Regions from separate parts of the Streptomyces sp. NBC_00234 genome, predicted to be linked through region 2. Evidence: riboswitches for the same ligand, from Rfam matches in the RefSeq annotation. Region 2 holds a riboswitch; the other holds the start of a gene.

Region 1 (6,999 bases), 4.3 Mb from region 2:
GGACGGGAGGTCCGCGAGGATCTCCGGTCCGGTGGTCGCGTAGTGGGCGCCCGCGTTGTCCGGGTTGCCGTACTGGTAGAGCATCACCCAGTCGGGGTGCTCGGCCGCCAGTTCCTTGGCGACGCGGACGGCCGTGTTGGAGCCGCCCGCCGCCGGGGACGAGATGATCTCCGCGCCCCACATGGCGAGCAGGTCCCGGCGCTCCTGGGAGGTGTTCTCCGGCATGACGCAGACGATGCGGTAGCCCTTGAGCTTGGCCGCCATGGCGAGCGAGATACCGGTGTTGCCGCTGGTGGGTTCCAGGATCGTGCAACCGGGCGTCAGGCGGCCGTCCTTCTCCGCCTGTTCGACCATGTGGAGCGCGGGGCGGTCCTTGATCGAGCCGGTGGGGTTGCGGTCCTCCAGCTTGGCCCAGATGCGCACGTCCTCGGACGGGGACAGCCGTGGCAGACGGACCAGGGGCGTGTTGCCCACGGCCGCCAGCGGGGAGTCGTACCGCATCAGCGCATGCCACCGGCGACGGCCGGGAGGATGGTGATGCTGTCGCCGTCGCTCAGCTTCGTGTCGATGCCATCGAGGAAGCGGACGTCCTCGTCGTTCAGGTACACATTCACGAAGCGGCGGAGCTCGCCACCGTCGACGATGCGCTCGCGGATGCCGGTGTGGCGGCTCTCCAGGTCGGCGAGCAGGTCGGCGATGGTCGCTCCGCTGCCCTCGACCGCCTTGGCGCCGTCGGTGTAGGTGCGGAGGATGGTCGGGATGCGGACCTCGATGGCCATGGCGTGGGCTCCTGTCGGAAGCGGAGAGGTGGCGTGGGGCGCGCGTTTCTGCCCCCGCGCGGGGGTGGGGCGTGTGGGTGGCGCTCGGACCGCGGCTCAGACCGTGCGGCTCACGGGCAGGCTGCAGCCGGGACAGATCGCGCTGGACAGCCTGCACAGGTCGACGTGCAGCCGCGCGACGAGCAGCATGCCCGGCGTCCTGTCGCTCACGTCATGGAGAACCATGCGGTCATCGTATCGATTCCCGCCCCGGAAACCCGAGTGTGATCTCGCATGGTGGATGGTGAACGTTCACTGGGTGGACAGTGTGGGCCGTCAGGGAAGGTAGACGACGGTCGGCGCGCCCGTCGTGGGGTGCTTTGTGACCTCTGCCGTGACGCCGTACACGGAGCTGAGCAGCTCCGGGGTGAGGACGTCCGTCGGGGTGCCCGAGGCGACGACCCGGCCGTCCCGGAGCACGTAGATCCGGTCGCAGTAGTACGCGGCGAGGTTCAGGTCGTGCAGGGCGAGGAGGTTCGTCGTGCCGAGGTCGCGGACGAGGGAGAGGATCTCCAACTGGTAGCGGATGTCCAGGTGGTTGGTGGGTTCGTCGAGGACGACGAGCGCGGGCTGCTGGACGAGGGCGCGGGCGACCAGGGCGCGCTGGCGTTCCCCGCCGGAGAGCGAGGCGAACGCGCGGGGGGCGAGCGCGGTGATGCCCACGCGGTCCAGGGCCTCGGTGACGAGGGCGTGGTCGGCGGTGGTGTCCGTCTCCCAGAAGCGTTTGTGCGGGGCGCGGCCCATGGCGACGACCTCGCGCACGGTCAGCTCGAATCCTGCCTGGCCGTCCTGCGGGACGGTGGCGATGCGGCGGGCGCGGGCCTTCACCGGGAGGGTGGCAAGGTCGTCGCCGTCCAGGAGGACCCGGCCGTGGGTGGGGCGGAGGGTGCCGTACACGCAGCGCAGGAGCGTGGTCTTGCCGCTGCCGTTGGGGCCGACGAGGCCCACCGTCTCGCCTGCTGCGGCGGTCAGGTCGACGGAGTCGACGAGGTGCCGGCCCACGCCGGTCCCGTACGAGAGGCCCTCGGTGCGCAGGGTCGTCATGCGGGCGCTCCTTCGGGGCGGCGGCGCAGCATCCAGAGGAAGAACGGGCCGCCGGTGAGGGCGGTGAGTACGCCCACGGGGATGTCCTGGGGTGCGGCGACGGTGCGGGCGGCGAGGTCGGCGAGTACGAGGAAGACGGCGCCGCCGAGCGCGGCGACGGGCAGCAGGGCGCGGTGTCCGGCGCCGACGGCCATCCGGGCCATGTGCGGCACCATCAGGCCGACGAAGCCGATCGCTCCGCTGTACGCGACGAGGGCGCCGGTGAGCAGGGAGACGAGGACGAAGACGGCGGCGCGGAAGCGTGCGGTGTCGAGGCCGAGGACGGTGGCGCCCTCCTCGCCGACGAGCAGCAGGTCGAGGGGGCGGGCGATGGTGAGGAGCAGGGCCGTACCGATGACGAGGACCGTCGTGGGCAGGGCGAGCATGTCCCAGCGGGCCGAGCCGAGGCCGCCGAGCGTCCAGTACAGGACTTCCTGGAGGTGGTCGGCGCGGGCGGAGGTGACCAGGATCAGGCTGGTGAGCGCGGACAGGATGTAGGAGACGGCCACTCCGGCGAGGACGAGCCGGTTGGTGGTGAGGCCGGAGCCGCCGCGGGCCAGGGTGTAGACGAGCACGAGCGAGGCGAGGGCGCCGGCGAACGCGGCGGCGGGGATGGTCACGGTGGTGGCGAGTCCGGCCCCGATGCCGAGGACGATGACGAGGACGGCGCCGGTGGACGCGCCGGAGGAGACGCCGAGGAGGAACGGGTCGGCGAGCGGGTTGCGGACCAGGGCCTGGAGGACGGTGCCGATGACGGCGAGTCCGGCGCCGACGACGATGCCGAGCAGGACGCGGGGCAGCCGTACGTCGAGGACGATGGTGCGGAAGGGGCTCGGCCCGGCCCGCCCGGTCAGGATGTCGAGGACCTGGCCGGGCGGGATGCGGACGGAGCCGAGGGCGAGGGCGGCGACGACGGCCGCACCGAGGACGGCGGCGAGGACGCCGACGACGAGGGTGTACCGCAGGCGCCGGCGCGTGTCGGGGGCGCGGCAGCTCACCGGGCGGCGGCCGTCTCCGGGTGGAGCTGGGCCGCGAGGGTCTCCACGGCCGCGGGGGCGCGGACGCCCAGGACCGCGTCGGACAGCGGCAGTACGGCGAACCGCTTGTTCCTGATCGCGGGGACGTCGGCGAGAGCCGGGTCCTCCAGGAGGCGCTTCTTCTTCTGGGCGACGGTGGTGGCGCCGTAGTCGTAGATCAGGACGACGTCGGGCTTGCGGGCGACGACGTTCTCCCAGGAGGCGTCACCGAAGGGCTTGTCGAGGTCGGCGAAGACGTTCCGGCCGCCGGCCCGGGTGATCATCTCGTTGCCGATGCCCTTGCCGCCCGCGGTGAAGGCGGTCTTGTCGCCGCTGTCGTAGACGAAGACCGAGACGGGTTCGACGTTCTCGAGCTTCTGGGCGGCTGCGGCGTTGGTGGCCTTCGCGTCCCGGATCCAGCGTTCGGCGCGGTCGGCGACGCCGAAGGTGCGGCCGACCTCGCGGACCTCCTCGTAGAGGGTGTCCATGGCGGTGTCGCCCTTGGCGCAGTACTCGGTGTTGAGGCGGCTGTCGATGCCCGACTTCCTCAGCGCCTCGCGGCTGCGGCCGTCACTCGCGGCGAACGCGGAGTCGTAGCCGCCGTAGACGAAGTCGGGTGCCGCGGCGAGGAGCTTCTCGTAGGAGGGGTACTCCTTGGCCAGGACCGGGGTGGCCTCGTACTCCTCGGCGTACTCCGGGAGGACCTTGTCGTCGAGGTAGGCGGTGCCGACGAGGGAGGAGGCCAGGCCGAGTTCCAGCATCACTTCGGTGACGTGCTGGTTCATGGTGACGGCGCGCTTCGGGGGCGCCTCGTACGTCGTGGTGACACCGCAGTTGGTGACGGTGTACGGGAAGCCGGGTGCCGCTTTCGCGTCCCCGGAGCTCTTCGTCCCGTCCGCGGTGGAGCAGGCGGTGAGAGCGAGCGGGAGCAGCAGCACGGCGGCTATGAGCGCGGGGGTGCGCCTGGACATGGCGAGCCTCTCCGGGGGATTTCCTCGTCCCCTGGTCGATGCGAGAAGGCGGCAGGTCAGTTCCTGACTCCCGTTCCCTGTCCCGGAGATGACTCTCCCGGAGGGCTCGGTCACAGTGGCGGGACCGTGCCGGACTTGCACCGGCTTCCTGGTTCCTGCCGCCTCGTTGGTCTGCGTGCAGTCTGTCAGATGGTCGTCACGGACGGGTCAGTACGCCTCGACGACCTTGACGTCTTCCTCCGTGATCTCGCCGTCCACGATGCGGTACGAGCGGAACTGGAAGGGGCCCGCCTCGTCGGTGTCCGCGGTGGAGACGAGGACGTAGTGGGCGCCGGGTTCGTTGGCGTACGTGACGTCGGTGCGCGAGGGGTACGCCTCGGTCGCCGTGTGCGAGTGGTAGACGATCACGGGCTCCTCGTCGCGGTCGTCCATCTCGCGGTAGAGCTTCAGCAGGTCCGCGGAGTCGAACTCGTAGAACGTGGGCGAGCGGGCGGCGTTGAGCATGGGGATGAAGCGCTCGGCTCGGCCCGTTCCGGCCGGGCCCGCGACCACGCCGCACGCCTCGTCGGGGTGGTCTGCGCGGGAGTGCGCCACGATCTGGTCGTACAGCGCCTGGGTGATGGTCAGCATGGCGTTCAGGATATGCATGCGGGCCCGCGCGTACCGGGGAGTGGTACGCACGGGACCGCATGGTGGACGGGGCCGTTGGGGCGGCCGTTCGTCCGGGGCAGCCTCCGGGCGGGGTCAGCGCTTGACGAAGGCGGTGTTCTCGGGGTTGCGGGCCTTGAGCACCAGGTAGGAGACACCGAGGATCAGGGCCCAGAGCGGGGCGCAGTACAGCGAGATCCGGGCGTCCTTGTCGACGGCCATCATGACGATGACGAGGCCGATGAAGAGGAGGGCGAACCAGCTGGTGAAGGGGGCGCCGGGCGCCCTGAAGGTGGACTGCGGCAGCTCACCGCGGTCGGCCTTGGCGCGGTAGCGGATCTGGCAGACGAGGATCATGATCCAGGCCCACATGCCGGAGATGGTCGCGAAGGAGACGACGTACGTGAAGGCGTCGCCCGGCCACTGGTAGTTGATCCAGACGCCGACGAGCATCAGCGCGGCCGAGAAGGTGGTGCCCGCCAGCGGGAGGCCGTTCTTCGTCAGCTTGGTGAACGCCTTCGGGCCCTGCCCGTTGAGCGCCAGGTCGCGGAGCATGCGGCCGGTGGAGTACATGCCGGAGTTGCAGGAGGACAGCGCCGCGGTGAGCACGACGAAGTTCACGATCGCGGCGCCGACGCCGAGGCCCATCTGCTCGAACGCGGCGACGAACGGGGAGACGCCCGGCTTGAACGAGCTCCACGGCACCACGGAGAGGATCATGATCAGCGCGCCGACGTAGAAGACGGCGATGCGCCACGGCACGGTGTTGATGGCCTTGGGCAGGACGGTCTTCGGTTCCTTCGACTCGCCCGCCGTGACACCGACGAGCTCGACGGCGAGGAAGGCGAACATCACGATCTGGAGGGTCATCAGCGTGCCGCCGATGCCCTTGGGGAAGAATCCGCCGTCGTTCCAGAGATTGGCGACCGTCGCGGTGTCCCCGGCGTCGGAGAAGCCGATCGTGAGGACGCCGGCGCAGATCAGGATCATGCCGATGATCGCGGTGACCTTGACCATCGAGAACCAGAATTCGAGCTCACCGAAGAGCTTCACGGAGATCAGGTTGGCGCCGTACAGAATGAACGTGAATACGAGCGCGGACAGCCACTGGGGAATGTCCCACCAGTACGTCATATAGGTCGCGGCGGCCGTGACCTCGGTGATTCCGGTGACCACCCAGAACAGCCAGTACGTCCAGCCGGTCACGAATCCGAAGAACGGGCCGATGAATTCACGGGCGTACTCGGAGAAGGATCCCGACACCGGGCGGTACATGAGGAGTTCACCCAGGGACCGCATGATGAAGAAGATCACCAGGCCCGCGATGGCGTAGGCCAGGATGAGACTGGGCCCCGCCCGGTCGATGGCCTTGCCCGCGCCCAGGAAGAGCCCGGTGCCAATGGCTCCGCCAATGGCGATCATCTGGATCTGACGGGCTCCCAGTCCGCGCTGGTAACCCTCGCCCGCTGTTTCGGCATTCGCGGCCTCGTGGCCCGAGTGCCCCTTGTCGACCTGCGCCGATGTCATGGTGATGCGCCTTTCTCCACGCCGATCCGCGCCCTCGCAGGCTACGGATCAGGTCCTGATCCCCCCGGATATGGATGGAGTGCCGCCGGCGTTCGGCCGGTCTGTAGCGCCCCCGGGAACAGGGGTGGCGTCCCCGGGTGGTCGTGAAGATTTATCACGCAGGCCGGGGCAGCCCAGGAGTCATTGTGTGGCGCACACCACAGGAAAAAGCGGACAAGCGTTTCCAGGCGCAGCAAAAAAGGCCATTCAGGTGACGCGATCGTTATTCGGATTTGAGCGTCCGTTGAGCGAACACCTGCGGGGCGGCTACGGCATCAGTGTCTCGACGAGGGTCTCCTGGAGCGCACCGAGCCAGAGGTAGGCCATCACCATGGGCTTGCGCGGGTCGCTGTCGGGAAGGCGGTAGAGCGAGCCGTCCTCGCCGCCGTCCTCGTCGGTGACCTCCAGACGGGTGCCGATGGTGAGCCGCAGGTCGTTGAGGGAGCCCAGCCAGTTGTGGCACTCCTCGGCGGTGAGCCTGAGTACGGCGCCGCCGTCGCCGACGGGGGCGAGGGCGTCCAGGGTCCGTACGACGGCGAGGGCGTCGTCGCGCTTGCGGTTGCGCAGGTCGTTCTCGGTGAAGCGGCGGAACTCGGCGGACGCCTCGCGCAGCTCCTTGTCCTCGTCCCCGTACGCCTCGGGGAAGAGCCGGGCCAGGGCGGGGTCGGACGGCGGTTCGCTGGGGCCCTCCGCGAAGAGCGCGGCGAGCGGGTCCTCCCCCTCGGCGGGCTGGTCGCCGGGGCCGATCAGCTCCAGCAGCTGGACGGCGAGGGAGCGCAGGATGGCGATCTCGACCTCGTCGAGCGCGACGGCCGCGCCGCCGCCGGGGGTGGCCTCGAAATGGCCGGCCATGGATTCTCCGATGGTGGGGCGGAAGGAGGGGCGGGGCGGCGACGG
Region 2 (6,999 bases):
CGCGCAGCTCGCGGGCCAGGATCAGCGTCATGGCCTCGACGGCACCCTTCGTAGCCGCGTAGGCGCTGTAGCCGGGGAGGGACAGCGACAGCACGGAACTGGAGAAGTTGATGATCGCTCCGCCCTCGCGCAGGCGGCGGGCGGCCTGCTGATCGACGACGAAGGTGCCGCGGATGTTGGTGCGGTGCATCCGGTCCAGCGCGTCCAGGTCCGTGTCCACCAGGGGGGCCAGCGTCATCACGCCTGCGGCGTGGACGACCACGTCGACTCCCCCGAAGGCGTCCTCGGCCGCGTCGAAGAGGGCGGAGACAGCGACCTCGTCGGCCACGTCCGCGCGGTGTGCGAGGGCCTCTCCCCCCGCGGCGACGATGGCGGCGACCGCGGCTTCGGCCTCGGTGCGCCGGCCCACGTAGTTGACGACGACCGCGAATCCGTCCGCCGCCAGCCGTTCGGCGCTCTCGCGGCCGATGCCGCGGGAGCCTCCCATGACGACGGCGACCCGGCGGCGGCTGGGGGCGTTGTGCTCGCTCATGGCATTGCTCCTCATGGAGGGGCCGGCGGTTCGGACCAACCCGATATATCAACGCTAACACCAAACGAATAGCACCGCTACCCGCCATCCGTAGCGTCGCTACTATCAGCGCTAACCCTCCTGGGGCATATTCGGGTGCGCTCGGCCCGTACCCCGTGAATACTCCGCGTTCATGGATGACCTTGTGACAACACGCCTGGCACTGCACCCGATGAGCCCGGCCGAAGCTGCTGACCTGGTGGCGGGCCGACCGGCGCCCGACGCCCTGTGGGCCCCCGGGTACCCAGACGAAGGCGACAGGTTCGGCGCCGGGCGCTACGTGCGCACGTGCGAGACGGTCGGTGACCCCCGGCCGTTCGGCGCCTTCGAGATCAGGCGGCGGGAGGACGGACAGGCGATCGGCGGGATGGGATTCCACGGCGCACCCGACGAGGAGGGCCAGGTGACCATCGGCTACAGCGTGGTCCCCGCGGCCCGGGGGAACGGGTACGCCTCCGAGGCGCTTCGCGCCCTGCTGGAGTTCGCCCGCGCGCAGGGCGCCACGTCCGTGAAGGGTGACGCCAACCTCGACAACACCGGGTCGCACCGCGTCATGACCGCCGCGGGGATGCGGCTCGTCGGCGTGGACGATCAGTTGCACCACTACCTCGTCGACTGGACCGACGAGGAGTCATAGACCCACCGGATGCTGCCCCGGGAACGCACTTCGGCGGGACGCGACGACGCGACCCGCCGGAGGGTGTCCGGCGGGTCGCGTCGTGGGTCGGACGGATCAGTCAGGGTGTCATGGGACCGGCAGACCGGTCACGGCCACCGCTCAGCTCACCGCCCCCACCGTCCGGGGCGCCGCTTCCGTGCCCGCGCGCGAGCGGTCCGTCTGCGGCTCCAGCAGGCGTTCGGTCAGGTATCCGAAGATCAGACCGAAGGCGGTCCACAGCGTCGCCTGGATGGCGAGGGTGGACAGCCGGAACTGCCAGAGCAGCGTGGCCGGGAAGTCCTTGCCGACCTCGTTGAACGAGGGCAGGAAGGCGTAGGCGAGCCCGATGAGCAGGACGAAGCCCGCGAACGCGGCGATCGTCGCGTTCCAGTTGCCCACCTGAGGTGCGAGCCGTTTGCCGAGGATGACGGCGGCGACGGCCAGCAGCACGCTCAGTGCGACCATCAGGAAGAAGAGGCCGGTGCGCTGGCCGATGGTGTCGGGATTGCCGACGGCCGGCGGGTTCGCCGGGTACTTCAGGAACGGCACGACGTACACCGTCAGCAGCGCGCCACCGGCTACGAAGGCGGCCGTGGCCCGGGGGCCGAAGTCGCCGATGCGGCCGAGTGCGTAACAGAAGACGAGTGCGGCGATGCCGCCGACCGCCACGCCGAACACCAGGATCCCGGTGGCGAGCCCGCCGGTGGCCTGCATGGTGCGGCTGACGAGTTCCTCGCCGCCGCCGTGGTCGTGGTGGTGAGCCTCTTCCAGCGCGATGGCGGCGTCCACTTGGGACTCGCCGAGGAAGTAGGCGACGACGAGGGCGAGCGCGCCCGCGACGAGGCCCGCCAGCATCCCGCGGACGAGCAGAGCCCTGACAGATATGGAGTTCACGAGAATGTCCCCTGCGTATCGGTTCTCAGTGGCAGGGGAAACCGAGCAGATGCCGGCCGTCGTGGACCCACTCGTGAACGCCTTCGCCGGCGATGACCGAGATGGCACCCTGCTCGGCGCCGACGAAGTACAGCAGGACGAGCATGAGAATGCCGAAGAAGGCAGCCCACGGTGCAAGGGCCTTCAGCGAGATGGGAGTGATGGCGGGTGCGCCGGTGGTGACGGCAGCAGACTGTGCCATGGCAGAACCTCCTGGGGGAACACGCGTCCCGATCGTGGTGCCTGAGACGACGGTGCCGGGTCTGACTTCCCGTACAGGTACGAGTTCACAGTGGCGCGACCGTGCCGGATTTTCACCGGCTTCCGTCACACCGTCGTCATGGTCGTCGTGACCTTACCGCCTGTGGCTGAGCACCGCCATGGTGCAATCGGCCTGGCGGTGACCCCCGAACGCCGCAAGTAGCGGGCTGTACAGGCCACGTTCAGAAAATGGAGAGCGAAGTGACGGTACGGGTGATGTTGGTCTCGCCGGCGATGAACGCCGCTCTGCGAGAGGCCCGGTTCGAGGGGGACGCACCCCTCGACGAGTCCGGAGTGCGGCGTGCCCGCGCCGCCGCGGCGGGCGTGCCGGACGCGGAGCTGTGCGTCAGCGGCGGCTCCGAACGCTGTCTGCGGACCACCGAGGCGCTCGGCCTGCGGCCCGGGCCCGAACCCGCTCCCGCGGACTGGGACCTGGGGCGCTGGCGCGGGCGTCGGCTGTCCGATGTGAGCGACAGCGAGCCCGAAGCCGTGGCGGCCTGGCTCTCCGACCCGTCCGCCGCTCCGCACGGCGGCGAGTCCCTGTCGGAGCTGTGCGCGCGGGTCGGCGGCTGGCTCGACGGCCTGGGAGAGGACAGAGGCCGGGTGCTCGCCGTCGTCGAGCCAGCTGTCGTGCGCGCGGCGGTCGTCCACGGGCTGGGTCTGCCCGCGACGGCGTTCTGGCGCCTCGACGTCGCCCCACTGACGCTCACCCAGCTCAGCGGACGCCTCGGACGGTGGAACCTGACGTGTGGTCAGCCCCTGGTTTCCGAAGGCCGCTGACCAGGCCGACGTGCTCACCCCGGCAAGGTGACCGCCGTCGCCGCGATGCCGTCGTGAACCAGCCATCTCCCCGTGAGCGTCGGCGGGATGCCGGGCGCGGACCTCAACAGCCGTGCACTGAGCGTGCCTTCGGTCGTGTTCGGTGACGTGCGGTGGAACGTGATGTCCGCCTCGCTGAAGTCGAGCTCGATCCGGGTGAGCGGGTACCACGTCTTGAACACGCTCTCCTTGGCGCTGAACAGGAGCCGGTCCCAGTGAACGGTCCCCGTTCCGTCGGGTTCCGAACCGGCCTCGCGGGCCGCCACGTCACCGTACGACAGCAGCCGTTCGCGCTCCGACGGGAGCGAGATGATCTCCCAGACACCGGACGGCAGCGGTGCGTTGGGCTCGGCGTCGACGCCGAGCCCCCTCAGGTCCTCCGCCTTCGCCAGCGCCGCCGCACGGTAGCCGTCGCAGTGCGTCATGCTGCCGACGTAGCCGGCGGGCCACAGCGGCATTCCGCGGTGGCCGCGCAGCACGGGAGCGGGCGGCAGGCCGACAGCGGCCATCGTCCGGCGTGCGCACCAGCGCGCCGCGGCGAATTCGTGCCGCCGTTTGGCCACGCTCGTGGCCACGAGCGCCTCTTCCTCCGGGAACAGGGTGCCGGGCGGCGCGTCCTCGTCACAGGTCTCCGCGCTGGCCACGTACAGGGGCAGGATCCGTTCGATCACGACGTCTCCTCCCGACCGTCCGCGTGCGCTTCGACCGGGGTGGCGGGGCGCTCCGCGTAGGGCAGGATCTGCCGCAACAGCCCCAGCGGATGGCCCCGTTCGCGCCATTCCCGGGGATAGCCGATCGAGACCTCCTCGAAGCGCACCCCGTCGTACCAGGTCGTACGGGGAATGTGGAGATGGCCGTACACCACGGCCTCCACGTCGAACCTACGGTGCCAGTCGGCGGTGAGCTCGGTGCCGCACCACTGGGCGAACTCCGGGTGCCACAGGACATCGGTGGGCTGCCGCACCAGTGGCCAGTGCCCGGCGATCACGAGCGGGACCGCCGGATCGTGCGCGGCCAGCCGCTGTTCGGTCTGCGCGACCCGGGCCCGGCACCAGTCGTCGCGGGTCGGGTACGGATCGGGGTGGAGCATGAACTCGTCGGTGCACACGATGCCGACCTCGTGCGCGCGGGCCAGGGACTCTTCCTTCGTCGTCGTCCCCGGGGCCAGGAAGGTGTAGTCGTACAGGACGAAGACGGGTGCGATCGCCACCGGCCCGTCCGGTCCCGGCCAGTGGGGGAAGGGATCCTCGGGCGTGGAGACGCCGAGTCCGCGGCACACTTCGACGAGGTGGTCGTACCGTGCCCGGCCACGCAGCGCCACGGCATCCCTGTCGATGGTCCACAGTTCGTGGTTGCCCGGAGTCCACACCACGTGCGCGAATCGCCCCGCGAGCAGCTCCAGCGCCCAGGCGATGTCCGACACCTGCTCGGCCACATCACCCGCGACGATGAGCCAGTCCTCGTCGGACGTCGGGTGCAGCGACTCGACGATCGCGCGGTTGTCGGCGATTCCGACGTGCAGATCACTCACGGCGAGGAGCCGGCCCGCTCCCCGCGCGGGGGGCGGGGCGGGGTCGCTCAGAGAACTCATGGACGCGTTTCCCGATCTGTCGGCCGAGGCGTGAATCTGTTCCATCGGTACGGAGTTCGTTCGAATCCACCGTCTCACGGGTGACCGTCGCCACGCTGGTGATCTCCGCCGTAGATCGTTCGGGTCGGGCACGTACCGGCGTAGGGTCGCCTTCATGGTGCATGTGCTGAGCAGCCGGGTGTTGCTGAGACCCCGTGACCCACAGCTCTCCCGGGACTTCTACGGGGATGCCCTCGGGCTCGCCGTGTACCGGGAGTTCGGTACCGGGCCGGAGCGCGGGACGGTCTACTTCCTCGGCGGCGGCTACCTCGAGGTGTCCGGGCGGTCGGACGAACCCCCGACGGAGACGATCCGGCTCTGGCTGCAGGTCGCCGACTGCGAGGCGGCCCACGAGGAACTGGTGGGGCACGGCGTCCACGTGCTGCGTCCGCCGCTGCGGGAGCCCTGGGGTCTGATCGAGATGTGGATCGCCGATCCCGATGGCCATCGCATCGTGCTGACCGAGGTGCCCGCCGATCACCCCTTGCGGTATCGGCCCTGAGAACGGACGGGCCGTGTACCTGTCGGCGCACACCCGCCGCCGGAACACCGGAGCACGGAGCCGGGCGACTGCTCACCCGCCCCTGAGCGTGGGATGCGGCCCGCCGGCCCTCCCGGCGGACCGCATCCCACGCTGAGGGCACCACCTCAAGCCGCGACGTACTCCCTCAGATGCCGGGCGGTGAGCGTGTCCCCCTCGGCGACCAGGTCGGCGGGCGTCCCTTCGAAGACCACCCGGCCACCGTCGTGTCCGGCCCCGGGGCCCAGGTCGACGAGCCAGTCCGCGTGAGCCATCACCGCCTGGTGGTGCTCGATGACGATCACGGTGTTGCCTGCGTCCACCAGCCGGTCGAGCAGCGCGAGCAACTGGTCCACGTCGGCCATGTGCAGGCCGGTGGTCGGCTCGTCGAGCACGTACGTCGCCGCCTTCTCCGCCATGTGGATGGCGAGCTTGAGACGCTGGCGCTCCCCGCCCGAGAGGGTGTTGAGCGGCTGCCCGAGCCGCAGGTAGCCGAGCCCCACGTCACGCAGCCGCCCGAGGATGGTGCGCGCCTGGCCGGAGGCGAAGAAGCCGTGGGCCTCCGCCACCGACATGCCCAGCACCTCGCTGATGTTCTTGCCGTGGAGGGTGTAGGTGAGGACCTCGGAGGTGAATCGCCTGCCCTCGCATTCCTCGCACACCGAGGCGACGCCCGCCATCATGGCAAGGTCGGTATAGATCAGTCCGAGGCCGTTGCACTTGGGACAGGCGCCCTCCGAATTGGCGCTGAAAAGCGCCGCCTTGACCCCGTTGGCCTTGGCGAACGCCGTACGGATCGGGTTGAGCAGCCCCGTGTACGTCGCCGGATTCGAGCGCCGCGAGCCACGGATGGGCGACTGGTCCGCGACCACCACCCCCTCCCGTGCGGGCAGGCTGCCGTGGATCAGCGAGCTCTTGCCGGACCCCGCGACTCCCGTGACCACGGTCAGGACCCCGAGCGGGATGTCGACGCTCACGTCCTGGAGGTTGTGCAGATCCGCGCCCTTGACGGACAGGTGCCCCCGCGGCTCACGCACCTTCTCCCTCAGCTGCGCCCGGTGTTCGAGATGCCGCCCGGTGAGGGTGCCGGAGGCCCGCAGTCCGGGTACGTCGCCGCTGAAGCAGATGTGTCCGCCGTCCGTGCCCGCGCCCGGCCCGAGGTCGACGACATGGTCGGCGATCGCGATCACCTCGGGCTTGTGCTCGACCACGAGCACGGTGTTCCCCTTGTCGCGCAGTCGCAGCAGCAGGGCGTTCATCCGCTGGATGTCATGGGGGTGGAGGCCGATGGTCGGCTCGTCGAAGACGTAGGTGACGTCCGTCAGGCTGGAGCCGAGGTGCCGCACCATCTTCACCCGCTGCGCCTCACCGCCGGAGAGCGTGCCGGCGGGCCGGTCCAGACTGAGGTAGCCGAGACCGATCTCGACGAGCGAGTCCAGCAGATCCCTCAGACCGGCGAGCAGAGGGGCCACGCCCGGGTCGTCGATCCTCCGCACGAACGTGGCGAGATCGCTGATCTGCATGGCGGAGCAATCCGCGATGTTCACCCCGTCGATCCTGGACGACAGAGCGGCGGCCGTCAGGCGGGTGCCTCCGCAGTCGGGACA

The links. Region 2 has a riboswitch for cobalamin ahead of OG230_RS32415 (CbtB domain-containing protein). Riboswitches for the same ligand answer to the same signal wherever they lie in the genome.
Region 1: linked by a shared signal. The riboswitch ahead of OG230_RS13265 (ABC transporter substrate-binding protein) and the one ahead of OG230_RS32415 (CbtB domain-containing protein) in region 2 are both predicted to bind cobalamin.

What each region holds. Positions count from the first base shown of each region.
Region 1 covers NZ_CP108101.1:3,053,616-3,060,614, forward strand. Annotated here, with positions in the region: gene OG230_RS13240 (PLP-dependent cysteine synthase family protein) at 1-501, opposite strand, end outside; gene OG230_RS13245 (MoaD/ThiS family protein) at 501-779, opposite strand; gene OG230_RS13250 (putative leader peptide) at 876-1,004, opposite strand; gene OG230_RS13255 (ABC transporter ATP-binding protein) at 1,095-1,862, opposite strand; gene OG230_RS13260 (FecCD family ABC transporter permease) at 1,859-2,899, opposite strand; gene OG230_RS13265 (ABC transporter substrate-binding protein) at 2,896-3,888, opposite strand; cobalamin riboswitch at 3,926-4,082, opposite strand; gene OG230_RS13270 (M67 family metallopeptidase) at 4,096-4,518, opposite strand; gene OG230_RS13275 (amino acid permease) at 4,633-6,063, opposite strand; gene OG230_RS13280 (DUF2017 domain-containing protein) at 6,370-6,954, opposite strand.
Region 2 covers NZ_CP108101.1:7,393,758-7,400,756, reverse strand. Annotated here, with positions in the region: gene OG230_RS32430 (SDR family oxidoreductase) at 1-532, opposite strand, end outside; gene OG230_RS32425 (GNAT family N-acetyltransferase) at 717-1,208, shown strand; gene OG230_RS32420 (CbtA family protein) at 1,350-2,123, opposite strand; gene OG230_RS32415 (CbtB domain-containing protein) at 2,149-2,364, opposite strand; adenosylcobalamin (AdoCbl) riboswitch at 2,368-2,515, opposite strand; gene OG230_RS32410 (histidine phosphatase family protein) at 2,613-3,203, shown strand; gene OG230_RS32405 (4'-phosphopantetheinyl transferase family protein) at 3,218-3,913, opposite strand; gene OG230_RS32400 (metallophosphoesterase family protein) at 3,910-4,833, opposite strand; gene OG230_RS32395 (VOC family protein) at 4,988-5,374, shown strand; gene OG230_RS32390 (excinuclease ABC subunit UvrA) at 5,521-6,999, opposite strand, start outside.